Regions from separate parts of the Allobosea sp. 2RAB26 genome, predicted to be linked through region 2. Evidence: predicted binding sites of a transcription regulator. Region 2 holds the regulator's gene; the other holds the start of a gene.
What was found. Region 2 encodes LexA, which represses DNA repair genes until DNA is damaged. Its sites were predicted from a motif close to TGTTCNNNNTGTGTTCNG; they were not measured.
Positions count from the first base shown of each region.

Region 1: the regulator LexA is predicted to act here: its motif matches at 1,318-1,335, upstream of AB4118_RS08310 (ATP-dependent helicase).

Region 1 covers NZ_JBFRGS010000004.1:59,001-62,414, forward strand. Annotated here, with positions in the region: gene AB4118_RS08305 (acyl-CoA dehydrogenase family protein) at 1-1,232, opposite strand, end outside; gene AB4118_RS08310 (ATP-dependent helicase) at 1,351-3,414, shown strand, end outside.
Region 2 covers NZ_JBFRGS010000012.1:75,109-78,522, reverse strand. Annotated here, with positions in the region: gene AB4118_RS22315 (ComEC/Rec2 family competence protein) at 1-1,723, shown strand, start outside; gene lexA (transcriptional repressor LexA) at 1,717-2,421, opposite strand; gene AB4118_RS22305 (molybdopterin molybdotransferase MoeA) at 2,503-3,414, opposite strand, start outside.

The DNA of each region.
Region 1 (3,414 bases), on a different contig from region 2:
ATGAAGCCGTTGCCGCCATGGCATTCCAGTGCCTCGACCACCACCGCCGGCGCGCGCTTCGAGACCCAGTATTTCGCAATCGGCGCGCCGATCCGCGCCAGCAACCGGTCGCTCTCGCTCGTTTCCTGACGGTCGAGCGCCGCAAACAGCCGAAAGGCGAGCCAGGCTGCAGCCTCGGCCTCGATCGCAAGATCGGCCAGCACGTTCTGCATGATCGGCTGATCGATCAGCCCGCGCTGGAAGGCGCGCCGATGGGCCGCGTGATGCGCCGCCAGCGAAACGGCGAGCCGCATCTGCCCGGCCGACGCCGCCGCAATGTCCAGCCGGGAGCCCTGGTTCATGGCCAGGCCGGTGCGCAGGCCCCGGCCTGGCTCGCCGATCATCTGGCCGATCGCACCGCGGAATTCGACCTCGGACGAGGCATTCGAGCGATTGCCGCATTTGTCCTTGAGCCGCTGGATCGCCACGCCGTTGCGCGAGCCGTCCGGCAGCCAGCCCGGCACGACGAAGCAGGAAATGCCCTCGGCGGTTCGGGCCAAGGTCAGGAACAGGTCGGAATGCGGCACCGAGAAGAACCACTTGTGCCCGGTCAGGGACCATGTCCCGTCGCCATTGTCCTCGGCGATGGTCTGGGTCTGGCGCAGGTCAGAGCCTCCCTGCTTCTCGGTCATTGCCGTGCCGACGGTCGCCCCTGTCTTGGCGAAGGCGGTCGTCTGGCGGCGGTCATAGCGGTTGGAGCTGACCAGGGCGCCCCACTTGCTCCAGAGGTCGGGTTCCTGCCTCAGGACCGGGATCACGGCATAGGTCATGCTGATCGGGCAGCAGATGCCGCTTTCGCCCTGACTCCAGAGATAGGAGAGCGCAGCACGCGCCACCTGTGCGCCCGGGCCCGGCCTGTTCCATGCGAGCGAATGGGTCTCCTGCTCGATCGCAAGCCCCATCAATTCGTGCCAGGCCGGATGGAACTCGATCTGGTCGATGCGGTTGCCGAACCGGTCATGCGTCCTGAGTTCGGGCGGGAACCTGTTCGCCAGTCGCGCCAGGTCCTGCACCTGCGCCGAGCCGACAATGCGCCCTGCCGCGTGCAGGCGCTCCGAGGCCCAGCCTGCATCGAAGGCGGTGGCCGCCGCCTGCAACACGGGATCAGCCGCGAAGGCGTCGTAATCGCACAGTATGGGAACCTGGTTCGTCACTTCATGGGTGGAATGGCGGGAGGCGATATCCACATTCATCGCGGCGCGTCCTGACGATCGGGCGAGCATTCAACGCCCAACAGCCTTATCCAGCAATCTGCGGCGCGACAGCCTATATTGCCTCTGGAACGAATCACGATCAAAGCGACCTGAAGCCTTGTCCGATCACACCACGTCCGCCCCTCTGCCCCGCCCCGGCGGCCTCGCCGCCCGCGCCGCCGCACAGCCGGCGGCAGGCTATCTGGCAGGCCTCAACCCGGAGCAGCGGCAAGCGGTCGAGGCCACGGATGGCCCTGTTCTGGTCCTGGCAGGCGCCGGCACCGGCAAGACCCGTGTGCTGACCACGCGCATCGCCCATCTGATCGCCACCAACCGCGCCTATCCGTCCCAGATCCTCTCGGTGACCTTCACCAACAAGGCAGCGCGCGAGATGAAGGAGCGCATCGCAAGCCTCGTCGGCCCCGTGGCCGAAGGCATGCCCTGGCTCGGCACCTTCCACTCGATCTCGGCCAAGATCCTGCGCCGCCATGCCGAGCTCCTCGATCTGCGCTCGGACTTCACCATTCTCGATACCGACGACCAGATTCGCCTTATGAAGCAGGTCATCACGGCCGCCGGGATTGACGAGAAGCGCTGGCCCGGCCGCATGCTGGCGGGCTTCATCGACAGCTGGAAGAACCGCGGGCTTGCCCCCAAGGACGTGCCGCCGGGTGAAGCCGGCGTCTTCGCCGGAGGCAAGGGCGGCGCCCTTTATGCCGCCTATCAGGAGCGGCTGAAGACGCTGAACGCAGTCGATTTCGGCGATCTGCTGCTGCACTGCCTGACGCTGTTCCGGGAGCATGCCGATGTGCTCGCGACCTATCATGAGCGCTTCCGCTACATCCTGGTCGACGAATATCAGGACACCAACACCGCCCAGTATCTCTGGCTGCGCCTGCTGGCGCAGGGCCGGCGCAACATCGCCTGCGTCGGCGACGACGACCAGTCGATCTATGGCTGGCGCGGCGCCGAGGTCGACAACATCCTGCGCTTCGAGCACGATTTTCCCGGCGCGGTCGTGGTCAGGCTGGAACGGAACTACCGCTCGACCGGGCATATCCTCGCCACCGCCTCAAAACTGATTGCCCGCAACGAAGGCCGGCTCGGCAAGACATTGCGCACTGAGGACGAAGCCGGGGAGAAGGTCACGATCACCGGCGCCTGGGACAGCCAGGAGGAAGCCCGCCTGATCAGCGACGAGATCGAGGCGATGCAGAGCAAGGGCGAAAACCTTGCCGAGGTCGCCATCCTCGTCCGCATCTCCGCCCAGATGCGCGAGATCGAGGAGCGCTTCGTCCATGTCGGCGTGCCCTATCGCGTCATCGGCGGCCCACGCTTCTATGAGCGGGCCGAAATCCGCGACGCCATGGCCTATCTGCGCTGCGTGGTGAGCCAGACCGATGATCTCGCCTTCGAGCGCATCGTCAATGTGCCGAAGCGCGGGCTGGGCGACGCGACGGTCCAGCTTCTGCACAACCACGCCCGGGCAACCGGCCTGTCGCTGCTGCAATCGGCCCGTGCCGTGGTCGAGACCGAGGAACTGAAGCCGAAGGCCCGCACCGCGCTGCGCGAACTGGTCGAGGCCTTTGCCCGCTGGTCGACCAAGGCCGAACACATGAAGCAGGGCGAGCTTGCCGAGCAGGTGCTGGAGGAATCCGGCTATACCGAGATGTGGCAGAAGGATCGCTCGGCCGATGCCGCCGGCCGCCTCGAGAACCTCAAGGAACTGGTGCGCTCTCTGGACGAGTTCCCAGACCTGCCGGCCTTCCTTGAGCACGTCTCGCTGGTGATGGATGCCGATGGTGGCGAGGCCGGGGCGCGCGTCAGCATCATGACACTGCACGCGGCCAAGGGGCTCGAATTCGATACTGTCTTCCTGCCCGGCTGGGAGGAAGGCCTGTTCCCGAACCAGCGCGCGCTCGACGAAAGCGGCCGCGCCGGGCTGGAAGAAGAGCGCCGCCTCGCCCATGTCGGCCTGACCCGGGCCCGCAAGCGCCTGAAGCTCCTCTTCGCCTCGAACCGCCGGATTCACGGCCTCTGGCAATCGAGCCTGCCGAGCCGCTTCATCGACGAGTTGCCGGAGGAGCATGTCGAGGTCGTGCAGGCGCCGTCTACCTATAGCCAGGGCGGCTACGGCGCCTCGCGCTTCGACCGCATGGAAAGCTTCGGCTCCTCATACCAG
Region 2 (3,414 bases):
GCCACGGCGGGTTCGGGTCAACGTCAAAGGTGGTTCGGTTTCGCCGGGCGATCACATCGCTGCCGTCGCGCGCCTCCTGCCGCCGCCCGGTCCAGTGCGACCAGGTGGCTACGACTTCGGGCGCGACGCCTTCTTCCGAGGGCTTGGTGCAGTCGGGACCATCCCCGGAAAGATCGCGCTCGCCCCACCACCCTCGCAGCCACCGCTCGAGCTTCAGATACGCGCGACGGTCGACCGGGCGCGCAATGCGCTGACGGAGCGCATCGCCGGGATCGGGGGAGGGCAGGCTGGCGCGATGGCGGCGTCGCTGGTTACTGGCAAGCGCGGCCTCATCACGGAGGCGACCAATATCGACCTGCGCGCGGCCGGAATCTATCATATCATCTCCATCTCGGGCCTTCACATGGTGCTGGCCTCCGCCACGATCTTCGGCCTGGTCCGTGGCCTGCTGGCGCTATCGCAAACGCTGGCATTGCGCTGGCCCATAAAGAAACTCGCCGCCCTGGCCGCGATGCTCGGCGCCACGGCCTATTGCATCTTCTCGGGAGCCGAGGTCGCGACGGTGCGCTCGCTGATCATGACATTGGTCATGCTCGGTGCGATCCTCGTCGATCGCCCGGCGCTCAGCATGCGCAATCTGGCTCTCGCTGCGATGATCGTTCTGCTGCGCGAGCCCGACGCGCTGCTTGGTCCAAGCTTCCAGATGTCCTTTGGCGCTGTCGCGGCGCTGATCGCCTTTGCCGAGCGCTGGGAGGATCGCGGCCAGTCCGAGGCGCCGGCGAACCTGCCTTGGCCGCTACGGCCGATCTGGATCGCGGTGGTCGGGCTCACGGTCACGACCGTGCTGGCGACGGTCGCAACCGCACCGTTCGGTGCCTATCACTTCCAGACCTTCAACCCCTTCGGTCTGCTCGGCAATGCGCTCGCCTTGCCCTTCGTTTCCCTGATCGTCATGCCTGCCGCTGTCTTCGGCGTGCTCGCCTATCCTTTCGGCCTGGATTGGCTGGCTTGGGCGCTCATGGGAGTCGCTTCGGATTATGTGCTGCAATCCGCGCGCTGGGTTGCGGGATTCGACCACTCCGCAGTGATCATTCCTGCATTCGGGGCCGCGGCGCTCGCATGCTTTGCCGCCGCGCTCCTCTGGATCACGCTCTGGACGACACCGCTGCGCTTCCTGGCCGTCGCCCCCCTGATCGCGGGACTGCTCGTGGCAGCGAAGCCCGACAGGCCCGACATCCTGATCGAACGCGATGGTTCCGGCATCCTGGTCCGCGGGGGCGATGGTCGCATGATCCTGGCGGGGCATCCGAGCCGCTTCGTGCTGCAGCAATGGCTGAACGCAGATGGCGACAATCGCCGGCCTGACGACAACAGCCTGCGGGAAGGCGCGGCCTGCGACACGTTGGGTTGTGTCGTCCGCAGCAAGGATGGACGAAGCGTTGCCTTTGCACGTGATCGCCTGGCCATCGTCGAGGACTGTCGGCGCGCCGATCTCGTCATCACGCCGATTCCGTGGAACGCTCCGTGCGCAGCACGACTGATCGACCGCAGGGCATTGTCGCGCCATGGCGCGACCGCCCTTGTCGGCAACAAGGGCGGCTGGCGTGCCCATCTATCAGAGCAGGATGGTGTCGATCGTCCCTGGAGCCGCAAGCGGGAGCGGCCTGCAAGCACGCCGGCTTTGCCGCTGGCGGCTGTCGAAGAACACGAGCCGCTTCAGTAGCGCCGCATCAGGTTGACCAGGCGGCCCTGAATCTTGACTCGGTCCGGTCCCAGCACCCTTGTCTCATAGGCGGGATTGGCAGCCTCGAGCGCGATCGAGGAGCCGCGCTTGCGCAGTCGCTTCAGCGTTGCTTCCTCGTCATCGATCAGAGCCACGACGATATCCCCGGTATTGGCCGTGTCCTGACGCTTGATCACCACCGTATCGCCGTCGAGAATGCCGGCTTCCACCATCGAGTCGCCGCGAACCTCGAGGGCAAAATGTTCACCGGGGCCAAGCATGTCGGCAGGTAGTGCCACGCTATGGCTGCGGCTCTGGATGGCGGAAATCGGTGTACCGGCGGCAATCCGCCCCATGACCGGAATCGCAACCGTGGAGCGCACATCTTCGTCCGGGGGCGGTGCGATCGGCCGGACCTTGCCAAGCCCCCCCTGGACGACGGAGGGGCTGAACCGTCCGCGCGTCGCCTGAGGGCCGCCGGCCCCTTCGGGCAGCTTTATGATCTCCAGCGCTCGGGCTCGATTGGGAAGGCGGCGAATGAACCCGCGCTCCTCCAGCGCCATGATCAGGCGATGGATACCGGACTTGGAGCGCAGATCGAGCGCGTCCTTCATCTCGTCGAAGGAGGGGGGCACCCCTGTCTCGCGCAGGCGTTCCTGGATGAAACGAAGCAGTTCGAACTGTTTGCGTGTCAGCATGGTTCCCGCCGGCGCTCTTTGTATGGAATCGAAACAAAGCACGAACACCATACAGGTTCGCGTTGTGTTCCGCAAGCGCGCTCAGCGTAGGCGGATGATCCGGCAGTTGTCGCCTTTGTTTGCCGGCGCAGCAAACGATTCGCGAATGAGCAGCGCGTCGGCGCGGGCAAGAGTGGCCAGCATCGATGAATCCTGCTTGGCGAAGGGCGTTGCCAGCCATCCTTCCGGAGTGAGCGTCAGTTCCGACCTCATATAGTCCCGCCGCTCATCATTTGCCGGCAAATTTCTTCCGACGATTGCAGGCTCACTCAGATCGCGTTCGGGTTCCGGTACGCCCAGGAGGGTCCTGAGCAGCGGTACGACGAAGAGATGCCCGCAGACGATGGACGAGACGGGGTTTCCGGGCAGGCCGAGCGCGACCATGCGGCCGAGGCGGCCCATCATCATCGGCTTGCCCGGCCGCATGGCGATCTTCCAGAAGCCGAGCGCCATGCCTTGACCGATCAACGCTGCCTGGACGAGATCGTGCTCACCTACCGAGGCTCCTCCGAGGGTGATCAGCACATCGGCATCGGCCTTTCGTGCCTGGCCAATCTTGTCGGCGAGATCGGCATGATCATCGCGGGCAATCCCGAGATCGAGCGCCGTGCCGCCGGCCTGCTCGACCAGCGCGGCGAGCGCAAAACTGTTGGACGCGACGATTTGGTCGGGTCCAACCGGCTCGCCGGGCTGGACAAGTTCGTCGCCGGTCGCGAGGATCGCGACCAGTGGCTTGCGACGCACAGTGAGCATGGGGTGGCCCATGGCTGCCGCGAGGCCGAGGCTCGCACTGTCGAGCCGGCTGCCGGCGAGAAGCAACACTTCGCCCTCGGAGAAGTCCAATCCTGCCTGACGAACGAACTTGCCGCGCTCGGCGCCCTCGCGCACGCGGATCGTCGCAGTGCCGACGCCGTCCGCATTCTCCTGAATCAGGATCGTATCGGCGCCCTCCGG